DNA from 4 places in the Paenibacillus sp. 01T422 genome. Region 3 is predicted to be linked to each of the others. Evidence: riboswitches for the same ligand, from Rfam matches in the RefSeq annotation. Region 3 holds a riboswitch; each other region holds the start of a gene.
The links. Region 3 has a riboswitch for cyclic di-AMP ahead of AC1DUA_RS09705 (ubiquitin-like domain-containing protein). Riboswitches for the same ligand answer to the same signal wherever they lie in the genome.

Region 1 (3,972 bases), on a different contig from region 3:
ACAGTTCCCATGATTAAAGTTTTAGCTTGATTCGCATACCAACTATCCAGGAGTTTAAAAGAGGAGCGCTGTTGGCACCAATAAATAAAAAACCCGTGAGCATCACGGGTTTAGTTTGTACACTTTAACAGTTTGTAAGCCAAATTTGCGTAAGGATTGTTGAGAGCCAGGAACAAAAATATCAACGCGATTGCCTTTGATGGAACTACCGGTATCCGTTGCATAAGCATACATGCCGCCTTTTGGCAGGCCATTGAAATCATAGCCTTCTATATAGAGCTTAGATCCAAGTGGAATAACAGATGGATCTACAGCGACCGTTCCGATTCCTAATGGATTCCCCATATAGTCGTAGGCGCCAAAACCACCATTTTCAGATGGATCTGCCGAGTAAGCTGTTGACTCAAATAGCTGATAATCAGGTGCATGATGATTGCCGTCTTTACTCAGAATCGCTAATTTGCTGCTTGCGTCCCATTGAACGGGGATGTCGGAAGCWTTGCTTAGAAAACGAAGTGGCACGTATACACGCCCGTTTTGGAACTCGGCATGTGTGTCCATCTCGACACGAGTGCTATCGATTTCGGCCTCTTTTTGACCTGACACCAAGGAAATTGAGTGCTTGTCGTTATTAAGTGTGACTTTGATTTCGTCGCCTTCCTTATGCCATTGTACATCATAACCCAGTTTCTCTGTTACAAAACGGATCGGTACTTGTGTAGCATGGTTGTCATCCAAATAAGGCTGTGCATCCGGAAATTGAACCAGGTCATCGTTGACTTGAACTTTCACGTCCATACTCGCGGCTGCGTAAGCATGTCCCGAAAATGGGGAAAGAAAGCCCCCTGCCAAAACTGTGACGGACACAGCAAGGCACGTTAACCCTTTTGTAATCAAATTCAATTGGTAATCCTCCTTCAAATGAGCCTCCGAGGTTAGTTGACGGGTTCGGGAAGAAGGTTCTCCCTAGTCTGCTCTGCGTACAGAGCAAATATTCACCCCATGTAAATCGTCCCCCGTACCGGCACTTTGTCTGTGCACCGGACTCGGCTTCAAATATTCTATCATTGATAGAATAAGAGAAACAACGCCCAAAATATGGGTAAGGGTCTTAGTGCGTACTGGACTTAGGTCTAGGTACAAAAACAGTCGGGAGTCCGTTTTGAGCTGAATCCATTTCGGCTACGATAGTAGCATGAAGATTACGCGAAGGGCGGTGCAATAATGAGCATGAATCGATCGAAAAGTTGGGCATTTATTCTAATAGCAGTAGGCTTCCTCATTTGTATGCATCAAGTAGGCATGCATTTTCATTTCATGGGACTTTTGGTTCCTGTGGCGATGGTGGGGCTTGGTTATGTGGGGATAAGTAATGGAAAGAAGATTGGATGGGTTATTTTTGGTATTGGCGCTTTGATTTTAATTACAAAACTATCTGGATTCCTCGCGATTGTGTTTGCTGTGTGGTTAATGTATTACGGCTATCGCATGCTGAAAAAACAAAACGATTCGGCAGAGTTCAATTAATCAATAGGAACCTAGGGGTGTGGGATAATGAGCGTATTTGATCGAATTGGCAAAATGGCGGATGTGGCCTGGCAGGAGGCAGCCAGCAAGCTGGACCTGCATGAACGGGGAGGTGGCCACTCCGGAGGCTCCGGACACTCTGGCGCATCGCGCGGCATTGCCGAGCTGGAAGAGCGCTACGAGGAGGCGCTGCAGCGAACGATTGAGCTGCGCAGCCAAAGCGTCGACGCGGAGGAGATGGCACAGCTGCGCGCTGAGCAGGCTGAGCTAGCCATGCGCGCTGGCGACGAAGAGCTGGCGCGTATAGCGCTGCAAGAGAAGCTGCGCTTGGAAGCAGCCTGCGCGCAGTACCGCGCGCAGTACGCAAGCAGCCAGGACGTCTGCCTGGCGCTCGCAGACGAGCTAGCTGCGCTGCGTGCAGGCAGCGCAGCAGGAGCCGGACAGCCGCGCAGCGGGCTGTCCAAGGAGGAGGCTCGCGAGGCACTCCGCGAGCTGGAAGCAACCGGCCGCGAGCTCGGCCGGGAAGCGATGCAGGGCCTGCGCGTGGCGGGGCGCGTGTCGCGAGAGACGCTGAAGGAGGCTGGCAGCAACCTCCAGCAGGAGCTGCGTAAGCTACAGCAGGATTGGCGCGACAAGAAATAAGCCACGCGTGATTGTACTGCGCCGCGCAATGCGTGCGGCGCAGCCGGGTGCTGGCCTCCATTCCTCAGGCTAGATCCTTGCTGGGCAAGGATTTGCATCTTGGAGGCTGTCCATTCTTATGGTATGCTAGGAATCTATATGAACGAATTAATCGGCAGCCAGAGGAGGTGCAGCGATGGGCGAAGAAACCAAAAACAACCGCAACCGGAATACGGCCTTAGTGCTGATTGGCGCCGGTCTTTTTTTGCTTCTGGATCATACGATAGGCTTTTTCCCCATTCTTGCGATTATCCTCGTCTTGCTGGGCATTCATCGGGTCCGTTCCCGCAAAGAGCGCAAAGGTTTTGTGCTCATCGGCGTGGGGGCTGTGATTCTGTTTGGTGATCATATTACGATTGTTTTCGCTATCGTTTTGATTTCATTAGGATTCTTTTTCATCCGTTCTAAACAAATGCACAAAGATGACACTTATATTCAAAAGCAGAAGTTGATGGATAGCGTCCGCTTGGGGCGTGAGCCTTGGATCATGCGCAATAGTTCAACATGGTACATTATTGGGGAGACTTATATTGATCTCTCGCTTGCCATTCTTGAGCAAAAGGAAACGACGCTTATCCTGCAAGGTGTGATAGGTGATGTTGATATCAAGGTTCCCGATGATATTGGCGTCTTCGTGGGGGCTTCCGTCACTTTTGGCCAAATTCAAGTGGCAAGTGAGCGCGAGTCGGGCGTAATGAACAAATTGCAGTGGCAGTCGTCCAATTATGAGAGCTGTGATCACCGAGTGAAACTTGTGCTTTCTTATATCGTAGGAGATATTAAAATTAAAGTGATGTAATTATCTAGAGGAGGTTCAGCGCATATTGGACGGCTATAAACGAAGATTAACGAATATGATATGGCGCAGTATGGCTGAATCGATTATTTTTAGTTTTTTTGTATTTGGCGCTATCATTTATTTTATGAACTCACGCAATTTAATCACGCCGTTCACAAGCTGGCAGGAAGGCGTGCAATTCGTATTCATGGCCATCGTTATTATTGGCGGCATTGGCGCTGGGTACGGTTATTGGAACAGTTCACGGATTACACGCCGGCTTGAGCCGCTTATGGAAACGATGATTTTGCTTGAAAAAGGGACCTTCGCTCGCGAGGGCTTCCAGAACGGCGAAGACGAGATTGGGCGTCTTGGCGAGCAGCTGGGCCGCATCATGAAGCGTTGGGAAGAGCAGGTTACATCCCTGCAGCGTTTATCTAACAATAATGCTGAACTTGCAGAGAAAGCGAAGTTGTCGGCTGTTATTGAAGAGCGGCAGCGGTTAGCGCGGGAGCTTCACGATGCGGTAAGCCAGCAATTGTTCGCGATTTCTATGACCGCAACAGCTGTTGGCCGGACATTGGACAAGGATTTCGAGAAAGCCAAACGACAGATTCATTTGATCGAGGAGATGGCTTCCGTCGCGCAATCGGAGATGAGGGCGCTGCTGCTTCACTTGAGGCCTATTCATTTGGAAGGAAAACGATTGTCCGAAGGGCTTGTTGAGCTTCTCAAAGAGCTGGCGGCCAAAGTGCCGATGGCAATTACGTGGGATATGGACGAAGAAATTCGTTTAAATAAAGGCATTGAGGATCATCTATTCCGTATTGTACAGGAAGCTCTCTCGAATGCACTACGCCATTCCAAAGCGAATAAGCTCGAGGTTAAGCTGCTGCACCGCACTGACGGTGTTCGACTGGCGATTCGGGATGACGGTGTCGGTTTTGAACTGGATGCGAAGAAACTTACCTCTTACGGCATCGTAT
Region 2 (3,186 bases), on a different contig from region 3:
AACACCAATCATACAGATTTTCTCGCCTAGGCTTAAATATTCATCGATCACGTAGGATTTCAACCGCAATCGCAGCACATTTTTGTGTTGGATATAGGCTTCCATTTCTTCAATTGTTCTCTGGTCTTTAGGATCTTGCTTCGTTGCGTAAAATACCTCTTTTATAAAAGTATCCGTTTGCAGGCTTCTAGCCCCTTTGAAATGATTGTATGTACGGAAAAACTGCTGAATAACTTCCCGGATCTCATCTGGCATTGCAGGACCCTTATCCACGGTATACATGCTATCTGCTATACTCGAATGTCTCTTTTTATGAAACCAACTCTTCCAGACACTTAATTGCATGCGCTCGTGTTCACCTGCTCTTTCTTTCTTCCAAACATTTCTTCATTATAGGCTAAAAACCATAAAATTTCGATAAAAATCGCATTATTCCGCGGACGAAAAAAAACACCTGCCTTCTATGCCTTTCCTTTGAAAGAACATAGAAACAAGTGTTCGATAGTCCTATCCTTACATAACTCTTCTCGCTCCGACATACCTTGCACTCCAATACGCGCTCGAAAGGCTATCTACAGCCACGCCTCTGGATGTAGTCGCTGAAATGAATCGATCATTGCCGAGATAAATGCCCACGTGATTCACAGTTTTTGAAGCAAAAAACACCAAGTCTCCGGCTTTCAAATCCGTGACTATCGTACCTGCTTCGCTGTGCATCTCCGCTGACGTACGAGGCAAATCGATCCCTTTCGCTTGATACAAAAACCGCACAAAACCGGAGCAATCAAATCCATTCGGTGTCGTACCACCCCATACATAACGCACGCCCATATAAGCATTTGCCGCCTGAGCAATTTGCTCACTCACAGACGGAACAACAGGAGCAGCGGCGGCAACGACCTTAGGAGCTGGAGGTGGTGCTATCCAGGCTGGTTTGTGCGACTTTCCGTCCACATCCACAATCGCGATCTGGTTGGCTTCATTCCATTCAATTGGTGAACCGAAGGTTTCCGTGATGAAACGCAGTGGAACATAAGTGTTCCCTTGATACACGGTTGGACTGCTTTCCAAACTGATCTTCTTACTGTTCACAAGCGCTTGTTGTTGCTCTGTAACTAGTAGGATTGACTGCTGCTTGTTAACCAGCGTGACCTCGATTTGATCCTCTTGCTTCTCCCAGCTCACCTGATAGCCCAGCTTCTCAGATAACACTCGGAGTGGAACTTGCATGATGCCTTTGTCATCAATGTAAGGCTGAACTTCTGGAAACTTCAGCAGCTCCTCATTGACTTGAACCTTGACAGGACGGTCCGTAGGCGCAGAAGCGGCCTGAGCGGAATGTGCAGTAAACATCGGTACTGCGGCACATAAAATTGCGCATGAACAAATAAGACGTAAAGAAAAAGATTTCAAAACCTTGCCTCCTTGACGCCTCCGAGGTTAGTTGACGGGTTCGGGAAGAGGTTTTCCCTAGTACGCTTAGCTAGCAGCGCTCATTCACCCCAAATAAAGAAGTCCCCCGTACCGGAGCTTTTGATGCTCCGAGATTCGGCATTTTTTGTCTATGTTAGACTAGCATAGTTTATTTAGTAGATACAACTTTTGCGAAACGGTAAGTTTTACCAACGAATTTTGTCGCATAATACATACATATTGCACAACATAATGCGCAAATGAACATGCAACGCAAAGCACAGCAAAGCACACAGCGTAGGGCACAGCAAAGCACACAGCGTCAGACACAACAAAAAACCACCCCGTCGGGTGGTTTGCTACTAGGAGTAGCCTAGTAGCCAATTACTGACAGCGCTCGCTCGCTGACTGTGTTTAATGCTTCTAGTTCTGAGGCGGATAATGACAATGAGGCCGCTTTTATATTATCTTCAAGATGATGCTCGTCCTGCGTGCCTATAATAGCCGAAGTAAGTGCTTCCTGGTGCAGCAACCAAGCAATTGCAATCTGTGTTACGCTAGCGTCCTTGGAATCAGCCATTTCTTTCATGACAGCCAGAAGCTCCTTCTCCGCCTCCAGATGCTCCGGTAGGAACAGCCTTCTCTCCTTACGGAAGTCTCCCTCTTTCAACATCTTGCCATGAAGATGGAAAGCACCCGTCAGGATTCCCTTCGCGATCGAACTGTAGCTCATCACACCAACGTTATGTTCCTGGCAAAATGGTAAAACTTCTTGCTCGATAGCTCTGTGGAGCAGGCTGTATTCCGGCTGAATCACATCGATCTGTGCGTAATTCACCGCTTCTTTCAGCTGCTCCAAAGAGAAATTCGAGACACCGATGGCTCGAATCAAGCCTTCTTCCTTCAACTTCACAAATTCAGCAAGTGTATCCTTTACCGGGATCTCATAACTTGGCCAGTGAATGTAATAAACATCTATGTAATCTGTCTTCAAACGTTTCYAACTGTTTTCTGCTGACTTCCGTACATCTTGAGGAGCAAGATTGCTGCGGCTCACCTTAGTCGTAATGATGCATTGCTTGCGTATCTCTGCCAAAGCAGCTCCGACGATTTCTTCCGAGTGTCCATTGCCGTAGCCTTCAGCCGTATCGAACGTTGTGATGCCTAGCTCGAACGCTTTACGGACGAGCTCGATATTATTTTGATCGTTCGTGAACTCCCAGGGACCTCCTCCGAGCTCCCAACAGCCAAAGGTTATGTTTGAGATATCAAAACCTGCATTTCCAAGCTTTTTCGCCTTCATAGTCGCCGACCTCATTTCATTGATATCGTCTTACGATAATGCACACGTTAACAAATTAAGTATAACGCTTTCATCTTCTTTTGCCAAGAAATGAGCGGGTTCGGGCATCAGGCGAGGACGATTTTCCCTGCTGCACCGTGTGCCTCTGTGTGGAAACGGAACTACAGGCCTCTATTTATATGGAAAACGGCATATTCGCCGGTTCATGGGAACTACAGGCCTTTATTATGCCGTTATCGGCTTGTAAACTCGCCTAATGAACAAATAAGGCCTTGTAGTTCCCCCTCTCCGGGGCAACAGGCCGTTTTGTCCGAAATAGCGGACTCCAGTTCCCTCTCCCCTGCTCCATCTCATTGAACATGCTCCCTTCGGAAGCAAGTATCGGTAGATTTGGACGCGCGTCCAACTCGGGATTACTCATGCCGCCTTCACGGACGGTCGAACCCTTCTGGCTTCTCTCCCCTTCCCGC
Region 3 (6,914 bases):
AGTGCTACTTCTATTATATACTATTTTTCTTATTTTGTCACAGGTGTTGGCATTTCTGCTAAACAAATATGACAAACAATTTTTCCCTTAAAGTAAGAGACGCCTTCAGCGTTGCCACAGAAGATACAAGCAGGCTCATATTTCTTAAGCATGATACGCTCGCCATCTACATAAATTTCCAGAGCGTCTTTCTCGCCAATTCCTAGTGTACGGCGAAGTTCAATTGGAATCACGACACGCCCCAATTCGTCAACTTTTCTTACAATGCCCGTAGATTTCATCATATATATAAACCCCTTTCGATTTTATAAAAATTTTATCAATATCGTCATGTTTCGACATATCTCTTAAACTAATGATACCAACCATTCCCAAAATAGTCAACCATATTTTCGCTAGTTTGGGCGGGAAGACAATAATTTTTTGAAATCTTATTACAGCTGAAAAGAAGGGGAAAACCAAGTGGCATAAGGATTTGTAAATAATATATTACTATTTGATGAGAGAAAAGGTGGAATTAGCCAATTCATTTCAGAGGGCATAAACAATGAAAAAATGGTATTAGATAATTCGACAAAATACGACATAAATGTCGATAAGATGGTGTGAAATGTCGAAAAGATGTAGAATTTTAATAAAGAGAGGTTGTGATTGAATGAAGGAAGAGAAAGTTTTTAAAGATCCCGTTCATAAATATATTTACGTGCAGGATAACACGATCTGGGATTTGATTAATACGCGAGAGTTTCAGAGGCTGCGCCGCATCCGGCAATTAGGCACCTCATATTTAACTTTCCATGGTGCCGAGCATAGCCGATTCTCCCATTCACTTGGTGTGTACGAAATCACGCGCAAAATCATTTCCCAGTTCGAACGCAATCAATATGAAGATTGGCCGAAGGAAGAGCGTTTGATCTGTCTTTGTGCAGCGCTGTTGCACGATTTGGGGCATGGGCCTTTCTCTCATTCAATTGAGAAGGCTTTCGGAACGCGCCATGAGGATTGGTCTTGCAAAATCGTGCTGGGTGATACGGAAGTCAATCAAGTATTGAGCCGGGTCTCGCCTGATTTCCCCAAAAAAGTGGCGGGTGTCATTTGCAAATCCTATAATGAGGAGATTGTTGTAAGCCTCGTGTCGTCCCAATTAGACGCCGATCGGATGGATTACCTTTTGAGAGATGCGTATTTCACGGGAGTTAATTATGGGACGTTCGATCTGGAACGAATACTTCGTGTTATTCGGCCCTATCGTGGGCATATTGTGGTTAAAGAAAGCGGTATGCATGCTGTAGAAGATTACCTAATGTCACGTTATCAGATGTACTGGCAGGTCTATTTCCATCCGGTGACACGGAGTGCGGAAATTCTGCTGCACAAAATCTTTGCGCGCGCCAAACATCTATATGAAGATAACTACACATTTGGCTTCATGACGGATCCAATCCTGCACCTGATTCAGAATAAGATTTCGCTTGAAGATTATTTGCTTCTGGACGAGTCTGTGATGCAGGCGATGTTGACGTTTTGGATGAGCGAGAAGGATCCTATCCTTGCTGATATGTGCAAACGATTTTTGGACCGTAAACTGTATAAATATAGTACCTTTGATGAGTCAAATCAGCGCATGATTCAGCTAATGGAGAAAGTAATGGCTGAAGTCGGTCTTGATCCGATCTACTACATGGAAATTGATTTCCCGTCAAATCAATCCTATGATGTGTACAGACCAGGTGAGACGGAGGATAATTTGCCGATTCTGCTTTTGGATCATAAGGAAACGTTAACCGAAATTACCCATCGATCAGAGATTGTTCAATCTATTAGCGGTTTTCAAATGGGCAAGCATCATGTCTATTACCCGGAGGAGCTGCTGGAGCGTCTGAATGCTTCTGCGTATCCGGAATTATGGGAGATGCTCGGCGAGCAGGAATAATACATAAGAGGAAGTAAGGAGAAGAACATGTTAACAGACTCACATACACATTTAAATGCGGAACAATTTCAGGAAGATCAAGACGAGGTCATACAACGCGCACGTGATGCAGGTGTTACAAGAATGGTGAATGTTGGTTTTAATCGGGAGACGATTCCTAGTTCAATAGCACTTGCCGAAAAATACGATTTCATCTATTCAACGGTAGGCTGGCACCCCGTGGATGCGATTGATATGAAACCAGGGGATTTGGAATGGATCGAATCGTTGTGTCAACATGACAAAGTGGTGGCTATCGGGGAGATCGGACTGGACTATTATTGGGATAAGTCGCCTAAGGATGTACAGCAGCGGGTCTTTCGCGAGCAAATCAGGTTGGCGCGAAAGCTTCAAATGCCGATTGTGATTCATAATCGAGACGCGCATCAGGATATTTTGACCATTTTAAAAGAAGAGAAAGCTGCTGAAGTCGGGGGAATTATGCATTGTTTCTCGGGGAGCTGGGAGACGGCAAAGCAGTGTCTGGATATGAATTTCCATATTTCCTTCGGGGGGCCTGTGACTTTCAAAAATGCAAGGCAGCCCAAGGAAGTGCTGGCGCAAGTTCCTTTGGACCGTTTGTTAATTGAGACGGATGCTCCATACCTGACCCCACACCCTTACCGCGGCAAGCGCAACGAATCGGCTTATGTTCGGTTGGTAGCCGAAACGGCCGCGGAAATTAAGGGCTTGAGTCTAGAAGAGCTTGCAGAAATAACGACAAACAACGCCATCGCCTTGTTAGGTCTCAAGTAAAGCGTTCTTTGCAAATTTTCGACGAAGCAAGACGCCACAAGTGAGCGAGATAAAGAGGAAACCGATGAGCGGCACAACAAGGTAGATAGGTGAAGAGCGAATCAATAACGGAATCGAAAGCATACATAATTCTAGCAGCAAGGCTGACCAAATGATGAAGGCTAAGGAGCCGGCTTTCAACTGACGGTTAAGTGGGTACATTTCAAGCCAGAAGGTATAGCGGTGTGAACGCTCAAGTGGCGTGAGTTGAACCATGGAAATAACTATAGCGATAAAGAAGATGAGAAGTCGCGCTGTGCTGCTGCTTGAAACTGCGATGGCTAATGTGCCCAGCAAAGATATACGCATGACAATCGCGAATAACTCCGTACGTAGAAATGTTTTCATATATATGTACAGATAGGTGGCATCTTGTTTAAAAGGAATAAATCTTGTGACCCCGCTGATCCAGCTTCGGCGGGTTATTCGCGTTCCCAATTGTGGAACATCCACGAACCAGTTGAAAAAGGAATAGAGCCGTGCCTGCTGCTGCCTTTCCTTCGCAATGAGATAGTCCCAACCGATGTAGTACTTGGATACGTAATGCGTGGCTGTTAACCAAGCCAATGTAAGTACAAGAGCAGCCCCGCTTGCCCAGAGAACGCTGGTCAGAAATTGCAGAGAAATCAGCACGGCTGTTGCTATCCAGCGGAAGCTAACGGAAACCCTTCTCGCACGTTCATGTGTGAATCGGCTCTCTTGCCAGCTAGCCAATAAATGGCCTACCTTCATTAATAGAAGCAAGGCGAGCATCCATAAGAAATGCTGTTCGTCATGACCGAGGCAATGATGATACAAGGGCCATAATACAACCCATGCCAGAAATGTCCAAAATGCTTGCAGCACCAAGCTGTACTTGAATCCGCCACGGAAGTAAGGACCCATCTGATGTTCAATGCGCAGTAAAAACATACGGTCCGCGCTTCTCGCTAATGTACGAATCGGGCTTGAGGATAACAAAGGAACGAGCAGCAAAAGGACGATCCACAGATAAGGATAATCTGTCGGAAGGCGCTGTAGTATTTTTGCATAATAATAGGAAGAAAGGATGACAAGAAATAACAGGAAGCCAAAAAAATTACTGCGCGCTGCATACTGCAAGTAGCCCATGGATTCCTTCATATAATGTTCAAATCTCTTCTGCCATAGGGCACGGGTATCCATGTCCATTGCTTTCATACCAGTTCTCCTTTTACAAGCTTATAAAAGATGTCGTCCAATGACGCTTGCTGGAGCCCCGTTTGGTGACGTAATTCGACTAAATCGCCTTGGGCAACCATATGTCCTTTGTGCAGAACGACATAGTTATCGCAATATTTTTCAATGGTAGACAAAATATGCGAGGATATGAGGAATGACGCGCCACGCCGTTTCATTTTGACCATTAATTCGAGCAATGAGCGGATGGCTAACGGATCGAGTCCGAGAAAAGGCTCATCAATGATATAGAGGGAAGGTTCGATTAAGAACGCGTTCATAATCATGACCTTTTGCTTCATCCCTTTGGATAGATGGCTTGCGAAGGAATTGAGCTTGTCCTGCATGTGGAACTGCTCGAGAAGCGCTTGTGAACGTGCAAGATAGTCATCTTTCGTTAAGCCGTAGGCCATGGCGGTTAATTCCAGATGTTCGCGAATGGTAAGCTCTTCATATAGCTCTGGACTTTCGGGTACATAAGCATAAGTGGCACGGTAAGGCAGCGGATCTTCGGCTAGTGTCAAACCGTTAATTTTGACTGAACCCCTTTGTGGTTGAAGCAGTCCAAGGATGTTCTTGATGGTCGTACTTTTTCCTGCGCCATTCAGTCCGATCAATCCCATCATTTCACCCTGACGGATTGAAAATGTGAGGTCGTGAAGAACGGGTTTATTTGGTAAATATCCCCCGAATAAAGAGTCGACTTGTAATATGAGCCCCATCTCAGTGCCTCCCTAAATATCTATTTATTGGAATTTATACATCGGTTTCATACCTGATAATTATAAACAAATTTAGTTTAGAAGCCTAGTTTAAGAGCGAAAACACGAAGAAACTTAGTATACGTACGTTATAGTGAGATAAATGTAGATAAAAAGTGGTTTTATTTCGAAAATAAGCTATTTTTAATTGATTTAGCCCTTTTTAGTAGGTGTCAATCCCTTTACAGGCAGAGATTAACAGCGTAATATACTTTTCATAATAACTTAATAACCAATTTGCCATTTTTCCATTCGCTGAGTTCCAATTATGGGAACGGGGGAACCACTGTTAACTTTATAAAGCGGCATCGCTGAGGAAGTAAACAGAGTGAGTAACAGGGGTGAATCTTGGACGTTTAACGGAAGTTTACGTCTGAGTAGGGCGACTCTCACGTCCGAATCCGTCAGCTAACCTCGTAAGCGTAAGAGAGGTAACGATTGTCGTTCGTGCTATTTGTGTATTTTTACTATGCAAACTAAGCCAGCGAGAAGAGTCCTCTTCTTGCTGGCTTTTTGTCCCCATAAGGACTTTTAACTGTTTCGGACGATTAATCATAGCCCGGAATTCATAGGATGATGAATAGCAAAGCGGGGTGGGACGACCAGAATGCAGCCGTTTCTAAGCAGCTGCTGATGGACGACACGTTAAGTTAAATTAAAAACCTTAGTCGCGTCAAATTTAATCATGCTGTAACCTGGCGGCGAGGCTTTGAAGGAGGACCGAAGAAGTGGGCAGTATCTCTTTTAGCGAGACCCATGTAAAACGATCATCCAGCATGTCCTTCGCATTGCGATGGAAGCATGAAAACTTGCGTTTGATTTTAAGCCTGGCTATAATCTCAATCGCAATGACTTTCATGTTTTTGGTGTTGTTGTACGGTACGGCTACCAAGAGCGTATCCGTGGTTGTGAATGGACAAGAAACCGTTGTGCATACGAAGCAATGGGTCCTGCAACGCCTACTGGATGAACAAGCCATAACGATTGGTGAACACGATGAAATATCTGCAGACCCTACAGCTACTATCAAGGGCGGGGACAAATTCGTCATCGAACACGCTTCTCCAATTCAATTGACTGCTGATGGAAAGACCACCACTGTTTACACAACTGCAAGAACGGTTGAAAGTGCATTGCAACGTTTACATATTGCACTTGGGGAGCACGATAAGCTGACTCCCGAACCGACATCCTCTTTAGGCACAGGCGATGAAATCAAAATCGTCCGTGTAAAAAAAGAGACGGAAGAAGTAACAGAGCCGATCGCATTCGACACGGAGAAGAAAAGTGATGCATCGCTGCTTAAGGGTAAAGAGCAGGTCGTTCAAGAAGGTAAAGAGGGCGTACTTCTGAAAAAGAAAGAAAAGACTTACGAAGATGGCGTGTTAGTCGCAGAAGCTGTTGTAGGTCAAGAAGTACAGGAACAAAGTGTTAAAAAAGTAGTGTCAATTGGCACGAAGAATCCCGTTGTTGTTCTTTCGGCATCATCCCCTAGCGTGGATGAGGTTTCTAAGAATGGTGTAACATTCGGGTATAAACAAATTCTGAAGAATGTGAAGCTCACGGCTTACTCAGCGGGAGCCGATTCAACAGGCAAATCCGAAGGTACTCCTGGGTATGGTAAGACGTATACAGGAACTACGGTTACTGAGGGCAGAACGATTGCGGTTGATCCGAAAGTTATCCCACTAGGATGGTGGGTTTACATTGAGGGCGTCGGCTTCCGTCGTGCTGAAGATATCGGTAGTGGTGTGAAAGGTCAAATGATCGACGTCTATTTCGAAGATCATGGCTACGCCAATAAATTCGGAACGAAACAAGGGTACACGGTCTATGTCGTAGGACCGAAAAAGCCGTCTGAAAATTAACGTGTAAACGTCTGTTTCAGCGGGAACAATGTCAATATACGTTGCCAGGCAAGCAGCCTGGGCGAAAGAAGAGGGAACCCCTCTTCTTTTTCTGCGTACTGGGAAGGGAACCGATTATGATTAAAGAAGTCATTGTCGTTGAAGGCAAGGACGATACGGCAGCTATTCGCCGAGCCGTCGAGGCGGATACGATAGAGACAGGCGGCTCTGCCATCGGGCAAGCCGTATTGAAGCGCATAGCCCTCGCGCAACAGCGCAGGGGCGTCATTATATTCACGGATCCGGATCACGCAGGTGAGCGGATACGGAAGATTGTGGCAG
Region 4 (2,917 bases), on a different contig from region 3:
TGCGAGGGTGAGTGGCTAGGAGCAGTTTCTTTAAGTAGCCTAAATTCCCGATTGTCGAAAAATAACTCAATAAATATGTTTTAATGACATATAATATGTGTTAAAATAATAAAAATGCAAAGGGGGAATCTCCGAATGGACGACAAGAACGATAAAACCAAGAGGCTTTCCGTCTACTTACCTGAGAAAGTGAAAGCAGATTTGGAGCGCATGGCGGAGGAAACAGGCTTGTCTATGACGCAGCTTATTGTGATGGCGACGCATGGCCTACTCGCGAATTATGATTCGCATGGCGGAGCTATTTTTGCCGACTTATTGGCAGCTAAACAACGGATCGTTCCCGAGGTGAAGGATCGGCAGCGGCTTTTGCGTGAAGAGAAAGAGGGCATGCAGGATTACTACGGCGCGCGAGCGGCTGAATATGAACGGATTTATGCTCGTGAGGATGCGGAGTATCAGCAAGAACTTGCGATGCTGGCGGATATCGTGAAGAGGCAGGTGACTGGGAGCCGCGTTCTGGAGGTGGCTTGCGGTACTGGATATTGGACACAGTTCATGGCGGCAACGGCCAAACACATCGTTGGTGTGGACGTTCGACCAGAGGTGCTGCAAATTGCGGAATCCAAGAGATCTTTAAACCGCTGGCGGAGAATCTGCGGATATTTGTCGGCAGTTCCTTCTGGTATGTCAGCTACATGGTGGCTTAGGAATCATCGGCCGGAGTGAGTGGGCGTAAGCTTAGTGCCCGGATGTGAACTTAAGGCCGAGAACGCCGACCAGAATAAGGATCATGAATAGAATACGCAGTAAACTAATAGGCTCATTCAGAAATAGGGTGCCGATAATAATTGCACCTACAGCGCCAATTCCCGTCCAAGCCGCGTAGGCTGTGCCGATAGGAAGAGTTTTCGTAGCTGCTGCGAGAAAATAAAAGCTGATAATCATGCCGACAATGGTGATGCTGGATGGAACCAGTCGTGTGAAACCATTGGAGAACTTCAATGAGATCGCCCATACGACTTCAAAAACACCTGCAATGACTAGATATAACCATGCCATCTGTGAATCACTCCTTCAAAAGTATGCTAAGATGCCCATTAGATCGCGGCAAAAAGAAAAAGCCTGGAAGCAATATCGCTAATGCGATAAGACTCCCGGGCTTTTTCCCCTCCGTGATCACAGCGTATCCGCTGCGTGTTTTCTCTCGGACCAGACCGGCGCTGCAGCGCCGCGGAACCCTAGAAACATGATGCCGTAATTATAGGACGGCTAACATGCTATGTCAAGTTGCATCATTTCAAAAAAAGAATAAAAGCCCTGAAAAGCGGCTCATTCGAGCTAACGCTTGTCTGGGCTTTATTCATGTTGAACAAGAAAATTACTTGGATTCAGCAGTTAGTTGATTGTAGATATCATCCCACAGAACACGTCTAGCGGATACATACCTTTTCGCATAATAGGATTCGCTTAGCTTGTTTTTCACGATACCTTCATTGGATGCAGAGTGAATGAATTCACCATTTCCAAGGTAGATACCAACGTGAGAAATGCCTTTGCCCCCTGTGTCGAAGAACACAAGATCACCTTTACGAAGATCACTTTTGTCGATCCAGTAGCCCTCTTTATTTTGAGCTGCTGAACTATGAGGAAGGTCAATGCCGAATTTATTGAACACGTACGATGTGAAACCAGAGCAATCAAAGCCTCTTGTTGTCGTTCCCGCATCGCGGTACGGTGTTCCAATCAATTCGTCAACCGTTGAGTCCAATGTGGATTCTGACGCAGACACACTCCCTAAAGCTACACTCAAAAACAAAACAAGACTAAAAAGAAGAGCAACAACCTTTTTCAACTGCTTGTCTCCTTCCGGTGCCTACGAGGTTAGCTGGAGGGTTCGGTTGAAGGTTCCCTATGATCCCTGTCTTGCAAGATCAATTCACCCGGTGTGGTTCCCCCGTTTCCCCAAGAAATGAGGAATTCGGCATGAAATATTTGGTTTTTTAATGCTAGTCTCTTTAATTCGTCATAAACATCGAAATTCCTCCTTTTTCGTGCAATTTGGTCTGAAAAAATGTGTAAAGGTTCGCTTTACAGACAAAAAAATCCCCTTTTGCAAGGGGATTGAACAAATCTAAACCAATTATGGTTTTATTTATTTTGTTTTAACGACTCATTTTGGCGGAAAGAAGCTGAAATTGCGAGGTAATGGACCACATTTGCATGAAAATATGGAAGAGCGGGAAAAGCTGATAAATGATTAGCGCTACCAGTCCTGCCCAGATATAGGTCGATGTGACCGTAATCCCTGCCAAAAGTCCTGAACTAATTAAAAGGATCAGGGAAAGGCCGATAATCGGCAGCGAATACCGGATGAACGTGATGACTGTGGATACAATGCCGAGATGCGCCGCAATCGCGAACTGGACGTACATAAAAAGTAGATGCAGCAGAAAGCCATAAACCAGCATCCCCATTAGCCAAGGCAGTAAGTCGAGGGAGGCCTGCTCATAAGATGAGCTGTGAGCAAGCACCTTCTGCGCTTTGGGCAGCACCCAGATGAGAGGCAGCAGAGACATGGCGATTCGGATTATATACGCGGCGAAGAAGGGAAGTGTGAGTTCCTTGATGCCGCGGACGAAGCGATAGCCGGCATTTTGATCCGAATGCGTGAGCGAATAGTAGACGCCGCTGTTCAGCATCGGGGTAAGCAGCATGCGAGCTAGGAGCAGGATAGCCAGCCACCACAAGTAGGAATGGCTAAGATCCGTTTTGAATAGCTGGAACTGACTTTCGGCGAGAAAAAGCTGGAGCGCTTCTTTCGGCTGATCGCCGCCGGGAAAGCGATGCATGAGGGGGACAAGGACCCCTTGTACAAGCTTATACAGCAGCATCCCCCAGCACATCTGGTAGATGAATA

Region 1: another riboswitch for cyclic di-AMP. It lies ahead of AC1DUA_RS04230 (stalk domain-containing protein); the one in region 3 lies ahead of AC1DUA_RS09705 (ubiquitin-like domain-containing protein).
Region 2: another riboswitch for cyclic di-AMP. It lies ahead of AC1DUA_RS03445 (C40 family peptidase); the one in region 3 lies ahead of AC1DUA_RS09705 (ubiquitin-like domain-containing protein).
Region 4: another riboswitch for cyclic di-AMP. It lies ahead of AC1DUA_RS15040 (C40 family peptidase); the one in region 3 lies ahead of AC1DUA_RS09705 (ubiquitin-like domain-containing protein).

What each region holds. Positions count from the first base shown of each region.
Region 1 is NZ_JBFTQB010000043.1:182-4,153, reverse strand. Features, by position in the region: gene AC1DUA_RS04230 (stalk domain-containing protein) at 103-903, opposite strand; cyclic di-AMP (ydaO/yuaA leader) riboswitch at 910-1,062, opposite strand; gene AC1DUA_RS04225 (LiaF transmembrane domain-containing protein) at 1,225-1,527, shown strand; gene AC1DUA_RS04220 (PspA/IM30 family protein) at 1,555-2,169, shown strand; gene liaF (cell wall-active antibiotics response protein LiaF) at 2,345-3,007, shown strand; gene AC1DUA_RS04210 (sensor histidine kinase) at 3,033-3,972, shown strand, end outside.
Region 2 is NZ_JBFTQB010000034.1:7,546-10,731, forward strand. Features, by position in the region: gene AC1DUA_RS03440 (hypothetical protein) at 1-345, opposite strand, end outside; gene AC1DUA_RS03445 (C40 family peptidase) at 514-1,413, opposite strand; cyclic di-AMP (ydaO/yuaA leader) riboswitch at 1,415-1,564, opposite strand; gene AC1DUA_RS03450 (aldo/keto reductase) at 1,787-2,716, opposite strand; gene AC1DUA_RS03455 (hypothetical protein) at 2,970-3,186, opposite strand, start outside.
Region 3 is NZ_JBFTQB010000125.1:2,840-9,753, reverse strand. Features, by position in the region: gene AC1DUA_RS09730 (AbrB/MazE/SpoVT family DNA-binding domain-containing protein) at 30-284, opposite strand; gene AC1DUA_RS09725 (HD domain-containing protein) at 656-1,933, shown strand; gene AC1DUA_RS09720 (TatD family hydrolase) at 1,961-2,728, shown strand; gene AC1DUA_RS09715 (ABC transporter permease) at 2,714-3,946, opposite strand; gene AC1DUA_RS09710 (ABC transporter ATP-binding protein) at 3,943-4,686, opposite strand; cyclic di-AMP (ydaO/yuaA leader) riboswitch at 4,969-5,163, shown strand; gene AC1DUA_RS09705 (ubiquitin-like domain-containing protein) at 5,454-6,593, shown strand; gene rnmV (ribonuclease M5) at 6,710-6,914, shown strand, end outside.
Region 4 is NZ_JBFTQB010000234.1:24-2,940, forward strand. Features, by position in the region: gene AC1DUA_RS15030 (methyltransferase domain-containing protein) at 136-726, shown strand; gene sugE (quaternary ammonium compound efflux SMR transporter SugE) at 739-1,059, opposite strand; guanidine-I (ykkC/yxkD leader) riboswitch at 1,150-1,252, opposite strand; gene AC1DUA_RS15040 (C40 family peptidase) at 1,379-1,852, opposite strand; cyclic di-AMP (ydaO/yuaA leader) riboswitch at 1,856-1,994, opposite strand; gene AC1DUA_RS15045 (hypothetical protein) at 2,163-2,917, opposite strand, start outside.